Regions from separate parts of the Cupriavidus sp. CER-90 genome, predicted to be linked through region 1. Evidence: predicted binding sites of a transcription regulator. Region 1 holds the regulator's gene; each other region holds the start of a gene.
The links. The regulator FNR, encoded in region 1, switches genes on or off when oxygen is low (the NO sensors DNR and NnrR bind a similar motif). The targets are predictions, from matches to a motif close to TTGATNNNNATCAA.
Positions count from the first base shown of each region.

Region 1 (3,792 bases):
CGCGACACCTACGTCGTCACCTATGACGTGGGCCGTGGCGAACCGCGCGGCAGCCGGTCGCGCAAGGCGGACCACCACGCGGCTGGCCTGGGCGACTGCGTGAACTGCAGCATCTGCGTACAGGTGTGTCCGACCGGGATCGACATCCGCGACGGCCTGCAGTACGAGTGCATCGGCTGCGGCGCGTGCATCGACGCCTGCGACCAGGTCATGGACAAGATGGAGTATCCGCGCGGGTTGATCCGGTACACATCGGAAAACGCGATGCGCAAGAAGCTGTCGGCATCGGATGCCCGCAAGCGGCTGATGCGTCCGCGCACGATCGTCTACACGGCGATCTGGCTCGCCTTGACGGCGGGCTTCGTCACATCGCTGGCCATGCGGGCGCCGCTCAAGGTCGACATCATTCGCGATCGTGGCGCGCTCGGGCGCGAAGTGGAAGGGCGCTGGATCGAGAACGTGTACCGGCTGCAGCTGATCAATGCCACCGAGGCGCCGATGAAGTTTCACGTGCAGGCGCAGAGCGACGCGTTGCAGGGCATGGTCGTGGAGTACGACCATGGCGCGGAATCGCTGTCGCCCACGTCGAACCGGCTGCTGCCGATCCGGATTCGTGTGCCGATCGACGATGCGAAGCAGGGTACGCACAAGATCGAGGTGACGGTCACCGCCGAGACCGAAACCGATCGGAAAGTGGATATCCGGCAAAGCACGAGTTTCATCGTGCCTCGCGATCTGTGATGCTGTCACGGATGGTGAGCCGGGACGAATGCCAATAGGAGAGCGCAATGACCCAACACCCCGCAAAGCCCTGGTACAGGGAGCCATGGCCCTGGATTCTGATGAGTGGTCCGCTGCTGGCGATGGTCGCCTGCGGTATCACGATCTGGCTGGCAAACACCCATGCCGATGTGCCGGTGACCGATGCCACGCGCCACGGCCTAGTGGTCGAGAAGGCCGGTGCCGACCGCGCTGAACCCGCTGCGAGGCGCCCATGAGACTGCGCTGGCTGATGTGGGTGCTATGGCCGGCGTTTCTGATGGGCGGTGCGGCCACGGCGGTGGTGTTCTCGGTGGTGGATCCCGGCGACCTCAGCTTCTTCGGACAACCGGTGGAAGCTTCCCGGCAGGCGATCTACACCGTTGGCTTCCTGGTCGCGTGGTTGTTCTGCGCGTTGTCCAGCGGCCTCACGCTGTACACGATGCCGGTGAAGCTCAGCGACACCGATGAACTCGAATAGCAATGCAGAACAGGCGCTGCAAACAGAAAGGCCGCGCTGGATGGCTCCGGCGCGGCCTTTGTCGTGATGTGTGGCCCAGGCATTCAGCAGGACCGGCTGTACACCTGCTTGATGCCTGCCATATCGACGAGCTTCACATGTCGCTGACGAATCTGGATCAGGCCTGCTTCGGCAAAGCGCGAGAACAGGCGGCTGACGGTCTCGAGTTTCAGGCCCAGGTAGCTGCCGATTTCCTCGCGGCTCATGCGCAGCACGAACTCGGTGGACGAATAACCGCGTGCCGACAGACGCTCGGACATGTTGACGAGAAATGCCGCCAAACGCTCTTCGGCGCGCATCGATCCGAGCGTGATCAGCATGACCTGGTCCTGCGAGATTTCCTTGCTCATCAGACGCAGGAACTGGCCTTGCAGGGAGGGCAGGATGCTCGACAGCGATTGCAGGTCGTCGTAGCGTACGACGCAGACTTCGGCGTCTTCCAGCGCGGTGGCGTCGGACGCGTGCTGCATCTCGCTGAGGCCATCGAGGCCGATGACTTCACCGGGCAGGTGGAAGCCCGTGATCTGTGTGCGCCCGTCTTCCATCGTGACGTGCGTCTTCAGTGTGCCGAAGCGAATGGCGTAGACCGCATTGAGCGGTTCGCCCATGCGGTAAAGCGTTTCGCCCTTGTGAACACGCACGCGTTCCTGCACGAGCGTGTCCATCTTCGCCAGGTCTTGTTGCGACATGCCCACGGGCAGGCAAAGCTGGCCCATGGCACACGTTGAGCAACGGGGCGACATCTCGGTGACGGGAATGGAAGTCAACAATTGAAGTGCTCGTTATGAATGCGCTTGCAGCGAGGGCGCGATGCAGGCATTTTACAGCGTCATGTGACGCAGAAGCGAGGAACAGTTGCCTTTTGGTGTGCTTTTAAGCGTTTTTCTGATGGCATTGCTCGGTGGCATGCATTGCGCGGCCATGTGTGGAGGAATTGCTATTGCCGCGGAGCAGAAACAGCACCGCGATGTGGCAATTGTCATACACCGTACCGCTCGCCAGTGGTGGACTGCGCTGTGCATCATGCATGCGGGCCGCATCACGACATACATGCTGCTGGGTGCGGTGATGGGTGCTGTCGGTGCGACGGCGTGGCGGCAGGAGTATCTGCCAATGCAGCGATGGCTTTATGCAGCGGGCAGCATGATGCTGGTGCTCACCGGTGTGTGGCTGTTGCGTGGACGCGTGATGCGTTCCGACTGGATCGAGCGGCTGGCCTCGCTGGCCGCCGTGCACGTGGTGCAGCGTGCGCGGGCCATGACCGCCCGACTGCCGGTGCGGCTACGCGGCGAGCGTCGCGCAAGGCCGCTGTTGCGCCGATACGGTATGGGTCTGGCCTGGGGGCTGGTGCCATGCGGAATGATCTATGGCGCATTGGCGCTGGCACTGCTGGCAGGCAACGCGGTGTCGGGCGCGCTCGTGATGGGCGCGTTCGGACTGGGCACGCTGCCCAACCTGCTGGTGATCTCGGGGCTGTCGGGGTACCTGCGGCAACTCTCGCGCAAACCTGCGGTGCGGGTCGCGTCGGGGCTGGTGGTGATCGGCTTCGGCGTGCTCGGCGTGGCCCGGTCGATCTGGCTCCCGGACACGCTGGCCCAACACGGCTTTTGCGTGGTGTTCTGAATCGGCCACAAGGGCGGGTTGCGGGCGGGGCCGGGAATGCCATACAATCGACGGAACCACGGTATCGCGCCGCACCATTGCTCGGGGCGCCGCTGGGGCCGCATTCCTGATCTGGGGAGCGTGCCCAGGGTTTTCGGCCGCTCCGGTGCGCCGAGAACGTCTCAACAGTCCATCCGGTTCAAAAGATCTGGTTAAAAGACCGGCTGCGGTTGGGAAGATGGCGCCGGTCAGGGCAGGGTTGCCTGAGCCGATACCGTTTTGTTTCTTGCCGTCTTGGCCATCTGGTGGCCCTGGCGAATGTCCGCCCCGAAGGGAGAAGGCGCGACGCAAGAGGTCCGTTGACTGGTGAAACTGGCCATCGCCGGACGATCTCCTGCCGGATCGACCCGGCAATTCGATGCAAAAGAACGAGGTGCGCACGGCTGCGCTGCATTTGGCAGGCGAGCTGGCTGCGCGATGAAATGGCGGCGGCTTCGGCCTCGCTGTATCTGCAATCTCCAGTGCTCCGGGATTCGTCCGGGGGCAGGTGCAAAGACAGGCTGCACGCAATCACATGAATACCCAAGAGGCGAAGATCGTCCTCGAGACCGCGCTGATCTGTGCGCAGGAGCCGCTGCGCGTTGGCGATCTGCGACGGTTGTTTGCCGACGACGTCGGTGCCGACACGATCCGGGTGCTGCTCGAGGAACTGCGGCAGGACTGGCGGCCGCGCGGGGTCGAACTCGTGGCGCTGGCCAGCGGCTGGCGCTTCCAGAGCCGCCCCGAGATGCGGGAATTTCTCGACCGGCTGAATCCGGAAAAGCCCCCCAAGTACTCGCGTGCGGTCATGGAGACGCTGGCGATCATCGCGTATCGCCAGCCTGTCACCCGTGGCGATATCGAGGAAATCC
Region 1 covers NZ_JBYGYM010000002.1:2,831,114-2,834,905, forward strand. Annotated here, with positions in the region: gene ccoG (cytochrome c oxidase accessory protein CcoG) at 1-741, shown strand, start outside; gene AC24R4_RS23570 (FixH family protein) at 789-998, shown strand; gene AC24R4_RS23575 (hypothetical protein) at 995-1,240, shown strand; gene fnr (fumarate/nitrate reduction transcriptional regulator Fnr) at 1,324-2,049, opposite strand; gene AC24R4_RS23585 (sulfite exporter TauE/SafE family protein) at 2,135-2,902, shown strand; gene scpB (SMC-Scp complex subunit ScpB) at 3,456-3,792, shown strand, end outside.

Region 2 (3,792 bases), 460 kb from region 1:
CGTGACGTAGCCGCTGCCAAAGATGATCGGCGACGTGCCGGTCGCGTAGTGGGTCAGCGTCATCATGATCGCCGACCCGGCGGTCATCATCAGCATGAACGGGGGGATGTACTCCGGCGGAATCAGATGCGCGCCGACCGTCAAGAATGCCAGCATCATGGCGCTGATATGGGCCGTGGTACTGGCGAACAGGTAGTGCGAGAACACGAACGCCAGCACCAGCACGGCGGCAATCCCCTTCCATTCCATGCCACTGGCGGAGATGGCGTCGCGCATGTCGGCCGAGAACCAGGCGATCACGCCCAGCTTGTTGAGTTGCTCGGCCAGCATCACCAGGGCACCGAACCAGACCAGCGTGTCCCAGGCGCTCTTTTCGGACAGCACATCGTCCCAGTCGATCGTCCCGGTGATGATCAGCGCAAAGAGGCCAAGAAAGGCCACGACGGTCGGGTCAAGCGTGTAGGCGGACCCGAAGATCATGGCGGGCAGATTGGCCCACAGGATCAGCATCATCGCGAACACGCCCATCATGACGCGTTCCTTGCCGCTCAGCGGCCCCATGCGCGCAAGCTCGCCGCGGGCGTAGTCGACCGCATTGGGCGTGACCTTCAGTTCCGGCGGCGATAGCAGGTAGATGATCAGCGGCATGACAAGCAGGCAGAGCAAGCCCGGCAGCAGCATGCACAGCGCCCAGGTGGTCCAGGTCAGGTGCAGCGCCTGGCCGCTGGCCTTGGCCACGTAGTCCACCACCAGCGGGTTCGGCGCGGTAGCGGTCAGGAACATGGCCGAGGTAATCGGGTTGGCGTGGTAGTTCACCAGCGCCAGGTATGTGCCGACCTTGCCCTGCGTGCCCTTGGCCGGGTCGGAGTCGAAGGCGCCGGCGATCGATCGCATGATCGGATGGACGATGCCGCCTCCGCGCGCCGTATTGCTGGGGGTGAACGGCGCCAGCACCAGTTCGCAGATGGTGAGTCCGTATCCGATGCCAACCGTGCGCTTGCCCAGCAGGGCAATGAACATCAGGCCGATCCGGTTGCCGAGCCCTGTCTTCTTCAGTCCGCGCGAGATCAGGATCGCCACGACGATCAGCCAGATCAGGGGATTCGAGAAACTGCTCAGTGCGTCGGCAATGGCGCCTTTCGACGTCGGCGATGTCACCTGCGCGAGCGACACGATCACGATCGCCATCATGGCCATCACGCCAATGGGCATGACCTTGAGAATGATGGCAACAATGGTGGTCAGGAAGATCGCCACCAAATGCCAGGCCTCGGGTTTCAGCCCTTCGGGCGCCGGCAGCAACAGCAGCGTGACCAGAACAGCCGTGGCGATGATGGCGGGCGTCAGCCGAAACGGCACGACTGACATGAAGTAGCGATACATCGCTATCACCTTGGACAGCATTGCTTTGGACCTCCCTGCGTGAAATGCGGCAAATATCAGTGTCTCGATGGCCGATTACCGGCCTGTGCGCTCTCCAATATGTGGCGTCCACGGGCTTCCCACAATGGACTTTGGTCCACATCACGCCTTGGAGTTGACGCAAGTCATCAACTGATGGCGCGCCAAGTGTCTTTTTATACACACGCGTAGATCGGCGGGCCGGATTCGGTCCCGGGGCCCAGTCGCGGACCTAGGTCTTTCGGTCCATACCCAAGCCCAACTGCGCGGCACTAAGCTCGCCTTAGCGTGTTTCCGGAATACGGCCCGAGCGAGATGGCCAAGACGACGCGGTCGATGTCCGGCTTCCGACACAGAACCAGCAATGGAGACGATCATGGAAAAAGCCGAACATTCAAAGCCGCTCTACAAGTCTCTCTACTTTCAGGTCATTACCGCCATTATTCTTGGCGTCATTCTTGGACACTTCTTTCCCCAGACCGGCGAGGCCATGAAGCCGCTGGGCGACGGCTTCATCAAGCTGATCAAGATGATCATCGCGCCGATCATCTTCTGCACGGTCGTGGTGGGCATCGCCGGCATGGAGGACATGAAGAAGGTCGGCAAGACCGGCGGCCTGGCGCTGCTCTATTTCGAGGTGGTCAGCAGCATTGCGCTGCTGGTCGGCCTGTTGATCATCAATATCGTCAAGCCCGGCGCAGGCATGAACGTCGACCCTGCCACCCTCGACACCAAGGGCATCGCCGCCTATACCGGCCCTGGCAAGATGCAGGGCACGGTGGAGTTCCTGATGAACGTCATCCCAAATACGGTGGTGGATGCGTTCGCCAAGGGAGAAATCCTTCAGGTGCTGCTATTTGCCGTGATGTTCGGCTTTGCGCTGCACAGGTTCGGCGGGCGCGGCACGCTGGTTTTCGACTTCATCGAAAAATTCTCGCACGTGCTGTTTGCCATCGTCGGGTACATCATGAAGGTCGCGCCGATCGGGGCGTTCGGCGCCATGGCATTCACCATCGGCAAATACGGCGTGAGTTCGCTGCTGCAGCTCGGCCAGCTGATGGCTACGTTCTACGCCACCTGCCTGCTTTTCATCTTCGTCGTGCTCGGGTCCATCGCGCGCTTCCATGGGTTCTCGATCTGGAAGTTCATCAAGTACATCAAGGAAGAGCTGCTGATCGTGCTCGGCACGTCGTCCTCGGAATCGGTGTTGCCCCGGATGATGGCCAAGCTTGAAAACCTGGGCGCCCGCAAGTCGGTGGTCGGCCTGGTGATCCCGACTGGCTATTCCTTCAATCTGGATGGCACCTCGATCTACCTGACCATGGCGGCGGTCTTCATCGCCCAGGCCACCAATACCGACATGACCTTCACCCAGCAGATCACCTTGCTGTTGGTGCTGCTCCTGACCTCGAAGGGCGCCGCCGGCGTGACCGGCAGCGGCTTCATCGTGCTGGCGGCCACGCTTTCCGCGGTGGGACATGTGCCGGTCGCGGGGCTTGCCCTGATTCTCGGCATCGACCGGTTCATGTCCGAGGCACGCGCGCTGACCAACCTGATCGGCAACGGCGTCGCCACGGTCGTCGTGGCAAAGTGGACCGGCGACCTGGACGTCGAGCGGATGCACAGCCGGCTTGACGGCGAGACCGATATCGAAGCGGATGAGCCGGAAGTCGTACTCGATCAGGTCGCGGCGCGCGTGCCGGCCGCCGACACCCGGCACAGATAGGCCAGGCGGCAGCGAGGGCACCCGATATCTTGCGTGGAACGGTTCACACTTCCAGCCATTCCTTCCGGATCTGGGCATTGGCCTTCAGTGCCGCGGGCGTGCCCTCGAACACGATATGCCCGTGGCCCATCACGTAGACGCGCTGCGAGATGTCCAGCGCAATGGCCAGTTTCTGCTCGATCAGCAGCACCGACACGCCGCGCTCCTTGAGCGTCTTGAGGAAGTCGCCCACCAGCGTGACGATCATCGGCGCCAGGCCCTCGGTGGGCTCGTCGATCAGGATCAGGTCGGGGTCGCCCATCAGCGTGCGGCATAGCGTCAGCATCTGCTGCTCGCCGCCGGACAGCACGCCCGCCGACGTGTTCTCGCGCTCCTTGAGCCGCGGGAACATGCGGTACATATCCTCCACGCTCCAGCGCGGCTTCTGCTGGCGCGGATTGCGCTTCTCGCCCAGCAGCAGGTTCTGCCGCACGGTCAGCGTCGGGAAGATGTCGCGGTTCTCGGGCACGTAGCCGATGCCGGCATGGGCGATCTCGAATGTACGTCGCCCCAGGATCTCGTCGCCACGAAAGCGCACGGACCCTTCCGCCTTGACCATGCCCAGGATGGCCTTGGCCATGGTCGAGCGTCCCACGCCGTTGCGGCCCAGCAGCGCCACGATCTCG
Region 2 covers NZ_JBYGYM010000002.1:3,290,912-3,294,703, forward strand. Annotated here, with positions in the region: gene AC24R4_RS25600 (DASS family sodium-coupled anion symporter) at 1-1,404, opposite strand, end outside; gene AC24R4_RS25605 (dicarboxylate/amino acid:cation symporter) at 1,778-3,127, shown strand; gene AC24R4_RS25610 (ABC transporter ATP-binding protein) at 3,171-3,792, opposite strand, start outside.
Region 2: AC24R4_RS25600 (DASS family sodium-coupled anion symporter) is a predicted target of FNR. The motif match lies at 1,538-1,551, and genes of this name have one in related genera.

Region 3 (3,792 bases), on a different contig from region 1:
ACGCCCCGATCAAAAATCCACCTTCTGTCCCGGTTCCGGCACGATCACCGCCGTGGCGGCCGATGTACCGAGCGCCGTCTTCAGTTCGGCGGGCGTGCCGCGCAGCATCGGGCTGGTGCCGTAGTGCATCGGGATCGCGTACCGGGGCCGGATGAAGTCGCGCAGCGCGATGGCGGCGTCCTGGGGGCCCATCGTGAAGTGGCCGCCAATGGGGATCAGCACCAGGTCGGGCTTGTAGCGGTCGGCCACCATCCTCATGTCGCCGTAGAGCCCGGTATCGCCCATGTGCCAGATCTTGAAGCCGTTCTCCATCTCGATGATGTAGCCCACGGGCTCGCCGCCGTAATGGGTTTCGTCCTTGCCGGTGGCGGGATTCTTCCAGACCAGTTCCGACGAATGCTCGGCGTGCACGGCGGTGATCTTCGGACCGTTGTCGCCCAGCGGCGCGATGGTGCCGCTCTTGCCGAAGCGCATGGCCTGGGTGGCCGGCAATTGTCCCAGCGTAAGCAGCTGCTGGCTCAGGCCGCCGGCATTCCACAGCGGTGCGTTGGTGAGCTTGGCCAGCGCGACGGCATCGCCCAGGTGGTCGCCATGCGCGTGCGTGACCAGGATCAGGTCGACCTTGCCCAGCGCGGACAACTGCTTGTATTCGGCGGGCGTCTTCGGATTGCCGGTCAGCCATGGGTCGACGACGATGACCTTGCCGCCCGGCGTGGTGATGCGCATGGCCGACTGGCCCAGCCACAGGACTTCGGTCTTGCCCGCGGCCACTGGCGCCGTGGCAGCGGCGGCCGGCTGTGCCGGCACGGGTGTAGGCGAAACGCTGGTGGCGCAGGCGCCGAGCAGCCCGATGGCGCCGGCCAGCAGCAAGCGTGGCGCACAGGATGGCAGGCGCGAAAGCCCCGGAAGGCGGCGTGTGATCATGGTCGTCCCTGGTTGAAGTTGTCTCGACATTGCCAAAACCGCACCGCTTCAGGGGAGGATTCGCGCAGGCACTGAGGCGTTGCGAGGTGGAGTATTTGCATGCGCCGATGCGCTGTCAACCGGCGTTTCCCACCAGGGCCGGGCCGGACGCCGCAGGAAGTTGTAACGCCAAATTCAAGAAACGGCGATCCCTGCGCGCCGGCAGGCCGTCCGGCGGGTAGCGATGTCTCCGTGCGCTTACATCTGCTCACGACGGCGTAACCCACTGTAATCATCGGGCGTCCATCATGCATTCCGTAGAGAGGGCCAGGGTTGGCCCGACTGAAGGAGTGAAAGATGCGCAAGTCGATTCGTTACACCGGTATCGCTGTCCTGAGTGCCGCCATGCTGGTCGCCGGGACCGCCTCGGCCCACGACCGCTATCACCGTGGCGGTGGCGGATCTTCGGCAGGTGCCGCCATTGCGGTGGCGGCCGTGGCGGGCCTGGCGCTGGGCGCGCTGGTGGCCAGCAGCCAGCCGGTCTACGCCGCGCCGGCGCCGGTCTACGCGCCGCCGCAGCCGGTGGCCTATGCCGCGCCGGCCGTGCCGCCGGGCTACTGCTATAGCAACTACCAGGGTGGCTACGTGCCGTGCGGCCGTCCGGCGCCGGTGCAGTACGCCCCGCCGCAACAGTACTACGGCTATTGAGGCAGGCAGTACAGGCAGTACAGGCGGCGTGGGCCGGATCGACGCCGGCCCGCGCCGGCCACGGGAACGCCGGGCCGCCCCCGTATTGCGCGATATCCGGCGTGCTTCCTCAGGTCGAAACTTTGGCGGGGGCAGGGGCAGCCGATGACGCGGGCGCATGCTCGACGTCGATGCCCCAGTCGCCGTGTTCGTACCAGTCGTCGCCCAGCAGTTCCATCGGATGCTGCGTCCGGCTTGACCCGTTGCCGCAGCCCATGGCATCGACCGCGCAGTACCTGTCGCAGCCCCAGCAGATGCGCTCGGGATGTTTCGGATGAATCGGAAATTTCTTGGCCATGGCGAATGCGCGGACGTGCGGGGTAAGGGCGCACGCCGACGCCATCGATCGTAGTCCGTTTATCACGAGAATTTGGCGATATGGCTATTCGCTTTGCGCTGCATCAAACGCAGATCCACGACGTGGAATCCGCCCACGGCCGCCTCTCTGAAGTAAGCAGCCCATGCACAGCCGCCGTCCCGGGCAATGCTTACAACCGTGAGTAGCCGCTGCCATCCGGCGGTGCCTTGCCTGACCGCAGGATTACGAAATGTCTGCCGTGCTGCCCACCCGCACACTGGAACGGCGTTTGCGTGACAGGCGGGGGAGTCCCCTTGTGCTTCCGCCCGGGCCGGGGGGTGACTAACGGTTCGATGGAGGAAACCATGCGGAAGACGACAACGACGGCAGCAGCACTGGCCCTGGTGATGATGATGCTCGGCGGCTGTACGGCAGCTGGCAGTGGTACGGGCTCCGGCTCGGTGGCAGGCTCCGGCGCCGTGACCCCGACCGATTCGGGCAGCTCGCGCAGCGGCCATTACGGCGGCGGCGGCTATGGCACGGCCCCTAGCGGCAGCACGAGCGGCAGCACCAGCGGCAGCGGCGCCACTTCGGGCAGCTCTTCGCGCTAAGCCCGAACCGGTTGGCGCACAGGCAGTACAGGGCGGGCCCGCGTGGCCCGCTTTTGCATGGCTTCCGCCCTGGGCCGCCGCCCTGGGCCGCGAGATCTAGCGGCGGCGCATCACCAGGTACAGCCCCGCCGCCGCGATGGCCATGCCGGGCCAGGCCATCGGCGCCAGCGATTCGCCCAGCAGGACGAACGCAATGACCGCCGTGGCCGGGGGCACCAGGAAGAACAGCGCCGACACGCGCGACGCCTCGCCATGCCGGATCATCGCGAGCAGCAGCGAGATCGCCACCAGCGAGTTGCCGACGACCAGGTACGCCAGCGACCCGAACAGGCCCGGCGTCCATTGTACGTGCATCGGTTCCAGCCACCAGGCCAGCGGGGCGGTGACCAGCAACGCCACGGTGTACTGGACCGTGTTGGCCAGTACCGGATGCACCGGCGCGCCAAAGCGTTTTTCCCATAGCGTGCCGCTGGTCATTGCCAGCAGCGCCAGCAGCGCGAAGGCGAGGCCCAGCGGCGACGTCATCTGCACCGGCGATCTGGCCGTGATGACCATCACGGCACCGGCCACCCCGAGCGCCAGCCCCGCCCACCGCACGCGGTCCACGCGCTCGCCGGCGATGGCCGGCGCCAGCAGCCCGATCAGGATCGGCTGTTGCGACGTGACCAGCGCCACCGCGCCCGCCGACATGCCCAGCTTGAGGCTCAGATAGGTGCATGCAAAATAGCCGGCCTGGATCAGCAGGCCGATCATCGCCAGATGCAGCCAGGGCGCCAGGCCGCGCGGCATCGGCGGGCGCAGCCACAGGCAGGGGCCGATCAGCAGCGCCACCACGCAGGCGTAGCGCAGCGCCAGGAATGTCAGCGGATCGGCATACTGCAGGCCCAGCTTCAGAAAGACGAAGCCGCAGGACCACAGCAGCAGGAACAGGGCGGGGGCCAGGCGCAGCCAGAGCGGGGTGGCCGGCGCCTGCAACATGCGTTCTGGCATGGACGAGGGGCCCGGACGGCGGCCATGGCGGGGATCAGGCGCAACGATAACATCGGATCTCCTGCTGCATCGCCGCACTGCCGGGGACGCGCCCGCGCGCCACGGCCGCGTGTTCGCTATGCACGGTCGATCCAGACGGCAGCGGCGGTGTCGGGCGCCCATCATCGGCGCGGGGCGTGTGCTAGATTAGGCGCCGGCTCCCGGCATGGGGAGTAACCGGTGTGGCGGGATTCCCATGGACTC
Region 3 covers NZ_JBYGYM010000001.1:1,573,352-1,577,143, forward strand. Annotated here, with positions in the region: gene AC24R4_RS07035 (metal-dependent hydrolase) at 10-924, opposite strand; gene AC24R4_RS07040 (mechanosensitive ion channel protein MscS) at 1,261-1,611, shown strand; gene AC24R4_RS07045 (DUF3079 domain-containing protein) at 1,721-1,948, opposite strand; gene AC24R4_RS07050 (hypothetical protein) at 2,314-2,559, shown strand; gene AC24R4_RS07055 (DMT family transporter) at 2,656-3,549, opposite strand; gene AC24R4_RS07060 (helix-turn-helix domain-containing protein) at 3,785-3,792, shown strand, end outside.
Region 3: AC24R4_RS07045 (DUF3079 domain-containing protein) is a predicted target of FNR. The motif match lies at 2,042-2,055, and genes of this name have one in related genera.

Region 4 (3,792 bases), 2.4 Mb from region 1:
AACGCAGGCGGCACGGCGGAACCCGCCGATTGTATGTCAAAAGCCGCCAGGGCTCGGGGCACCGGCCCGCGGCGCCGGGGCATCCGGCGGCAATGCCTGCTTTCCCATACAATGGCTCGCGCCGGACCACGCACCGTCATGGTGCGTACGCTGGCCATATAACAACATTCCGGAGATTCCCGAGCCATGCCGCTCCATCGCCTTGCCGCGCGCCGTCGCGTTTTCCTGTCCGCCACCGTTCGTACCGCACTGGCCGCATCCGCCCTGCCGATGCTGGCCGGCGCCGGCAGTGCCCTGGCCGCCGACGCCTTCCCCAGCAAACCCATCCGCTTCGTCGTGCCCTACGCGGCGGGCGGCACCACCGACCTGGTCGCGCGCACCGTCGGCCAGCGCGTGGCCGAGAAGCTGGGGCAACCCGTGGTGATCGAGAACCGGCCCGGCGCGGGCGGCAACATCGGCATGGAAGCCGTGGCCAAGGCGCCTGCCGATGGCTACACGATCGGCTTTGGCGCCATTTCGACCAACGCGCTGAACCCGCATATCTACAAGCACGTACCGTTCGATCCGCGCCGCGATTTCACGGCCATCAGCCTGCTGGGCACCTCGACCATCGTGCTGGAAGTGAACAACGACCTGCCCGTGAAGACGGTGCCGGAACTGATTGCCTATGCCAAGGCGCATCCGGGCCTGACCTATGCCACGGCGGGCACCGGCACGTCGATGCACCTGGCCGGCGCGATGTTCTCGCAGATGACGCAGACCGGGCTGGTCCACGTGCCTTACAAGGGCAGCAGCCCGGCCATCAACGACATGCTGGGCGGCCATATCCAGGTGATGTTCGACAACCTGCCCGCGTCGCTGCCGCATATCCAGGCCGGCAAGCTGCGCGCGCTGGCCGTGGCGGGCAAGACGCGCTCGCCGTCGCTGCCCAACGTGCCCACGCTGGCCGAAGCCGGCCTGCCCGGCTACGCCGTGGAACCGTGGTTTGGCGTGTATGGCCCGGCCAACCTGCCCGCGCCGGTGACCCAGGCCCTGAACGCCGCCTTTGTCGAGGCCCTGGCCCGCCCCGACGTGCGCGACAAGCTGGCCCAGGCCGGTTTCAACCCGAAGGGATCGAGCGCCACCGAGCTGCAGACGCTGACGCAAACCGAGTACGAGCGGTTCGGAAAGGTCGCAAAATCGGCGGCCATCACGGTGGACTGACCGCCCAGCCGCCTCGCTCGGCCCGGCGCGCATCCATTACAATCGCGCTGCATCGGGCCCTCTCGCCTCAGGGAGGGCCCCTACCGTTTGCCGAGCCCGCCATGAAACAGGATCCCCGCTTCCCCAACCTCTTCATCCTCGATCACCCGCTGATCCAGCACAAGCTGTCGCACATGCGCGACAAGGAAACGTCGACACGCACGTTCCGCGAGCTGCTGCGCGAGATCACGCTGCTGATGGGCTACGAGATCACGCGCAACCTGCCGCTGACCACGCGCCGCATCGAGACCCCGCTGGTGGAAGTGGACGCCCCCGTCATCGCCGGCAAGAAGCTGACGATCGTGCCGGTGCTGCGCGCCGGCGTGGGCATGAGCGACGGCCTGGTGGAGCTGATTCCGTCGGCGCGGATCGGCCACATCGGCGTGTACCGCGACGAACAGCACCGCCCGGTGGAATATCTGGTGCGCCTGCCGGACCTGGAAGACCGCTCGTTCATCCTGTGCGATCCGATGGTGGCCACCGGCTACTCGGCCGCGCATGCGGTGGACGTGCTCAAGCGCCGGGGCGTCCCCGACGAAGCCATCACGTTCGTGGCGCTGGTCGCCGCGCCGGAAGGCGTCGAAGTGTTTCAAAAGGCACATCCGGGCGTGAAGCTGTTCGTGGCGTCGCTGGACAGCCATCTGGACGACCACGCCTATATCGTGCCGGGCCTCGGCGATGCGGGCGACCGCCTGTTCGGCACCAAGAACTGAGTGTCTGTGACGCCGGCTGGCGTTGTCCGAGCCGGCGGCATTTGATGCGCCTCAATGTTGATGGGGGCGGGCTGATCCAGACTGGAATGCCGTCTACGGCATATTCCAAGCAAGGAGCCACCCCATGGAAGCACTGAAAATCCTGACCTCCACGGCGACCGGCCTGGCCAGCCTGGCCGTCATCGCATTCATCATCGGCATGGCGGCCTTCTATGCCTGCCTGTTCGCCCGCAAGGCGCGCGAGGATGCGGAAGCCGCCAGGCGCGGCTCGGAATCATCGGGTCGCCCACAATAAAAGACGCCCGCGTAATGCGGGCGTTTCCACATGGCGGTCCTGGCGGATGACTACTTTCTCTTGCCGCCGCCCAGCAGGCTGCCCAGCACACCGCGTATCAGTTCGCGCCCGACCTGCGACCCCACCGTACGGGCCGCCGACTTGGCCACCGACTCCAGGATCGAATCGCCACGCCCGGTCTTGCCCGTGCCGCGCGTGAGCGAGCCCCAGACTTCACCGACCCAGCCGCCCTCTTCCTGTGCCGGGGCGCCGCCAGGCTGGGCGCCGGGCTTCGGGGGAACCTTCGCATCGGCCGGCGCGCCGTTGGGCGCCTGGGCCACGGCGCCGCGCAGTTTTTCGTAGGCCGATTCGCGGTCGATGGTCTGCTCGTACGTGCCGGCCACCAGCGAACTGGCGATCAGCGCCTTGCGTTCGTCGTCGTTGATTGGACCGATCCGGCCGCCCGGCGCCAGCACCCAGGCGCGCTCGGTCACGCCCGGCGTGCCCTTGGCATCGAGGCACGACACCAGCGCCTCGCCCACGCCGAGTTCACCGATCACCTGCTCCAGATCCAGCTTCGGATTGGCCCGCATGGTCGTGGCCGCCACCTTGACCGCCTTCTGGTCGCGCGGCGTGAAGGCACGCAGCGCGTGCTGCACGCGGTTGCCCAGCTGGCCCAGCACGGTGTCGGGGATATCCACGGGGTTCTGCGTCACGAAATACACCCCCACGCCCTTGGACCGCACCAGCCGCACCACCTGCTCGATCTTGTCGAGCAGCGCCTTGGGGGCGTCGTTGAACAGCAGATGCGCCTCGTCGAAGAAGAACACGAGCTTGGGCTTGTCGAGATCGCCGGCCTCGGGCAGCTTTTCGAACAATTCCGATAGCATCCAGAGCAGGAAGGTGGCATAGAGGCGCGGCGCGTTCATCAGCTTGTCGGCCGCCAGGATATTGACGACGCCCTGGCCCTTCTCGGTCTGGATAAAGTCGTCCAGGTTCAGCATCGGTTCGCCGAAGAACCTGTCGGCGCCCTGCGATTCCAGCGCCACCAGGCCGCGCTGGATGGCACCGATCGACGCCGACGAGATATTGCCGTACTCGGTGGTGAACTGGCTCGCGTTGTCGCCCACGTACTGCAGCATCGCGCGCAGGTCCTTGGCATCGAGCAGCAGCAGGCCGCCGGCATCGGCAATGCGGAACACCAGGTTCAGCACGCCCTGCTGGGTGTCGTTGAGTTCCAGCATGCGCGACAGCAGCAGCGGGCCCATGTGCGACACCGTGGCACGCACCGGATGGCCTTTTTCGCCGAACACGTCCCACAGCGTGGTCGGGCAGCCGCCCCACACCGGCTCGGGCAGGCCGTGTTCCGCCAGGCGGGCCTTGAGCTTGTCCGATGGCTGGCCCGGCTGGGAAATGCCGGTCAGGTCACCTTTGACGTCGGCCATGAACACCGGCACGCCCAGCCGCGAGAAGCCCTGCGCCAGGGTCTGCAGCGTGACGGTCTTGCCAGTGCCGGTGGCGCCGGTGATCAGGCCGTGCCGGTTGCCCATCTCGGGCAGCAGC
Region 4 covers NZ_JBYGYM010000002.1:467,560-471,351, forward strand. Annotated here, with positions in the region: gene AC24R4_RS12695 (Bug family tripartite tricarboxylate transporter substrate binding protein) at 187-1,203, shown strand; gene upp (uracil phosphoribosyltransferase) at 1,305-1,955, shown strand; gene AC24R4_RS12705 (DUF3149 domain-containing protein) at 2,080-2,250, shown strand; gene AC24R4_RS12710 (helicase HerA-like C-terminal domain-containing protein) at 2,301-3,792, opposite strand, start outside.
Region 4: AC24R4_RS12705 (DUF3149 domain-containing protein) is a predicted target of FNR. The motif match lies at 1,997-2,010, and genes of this name have one in related genera.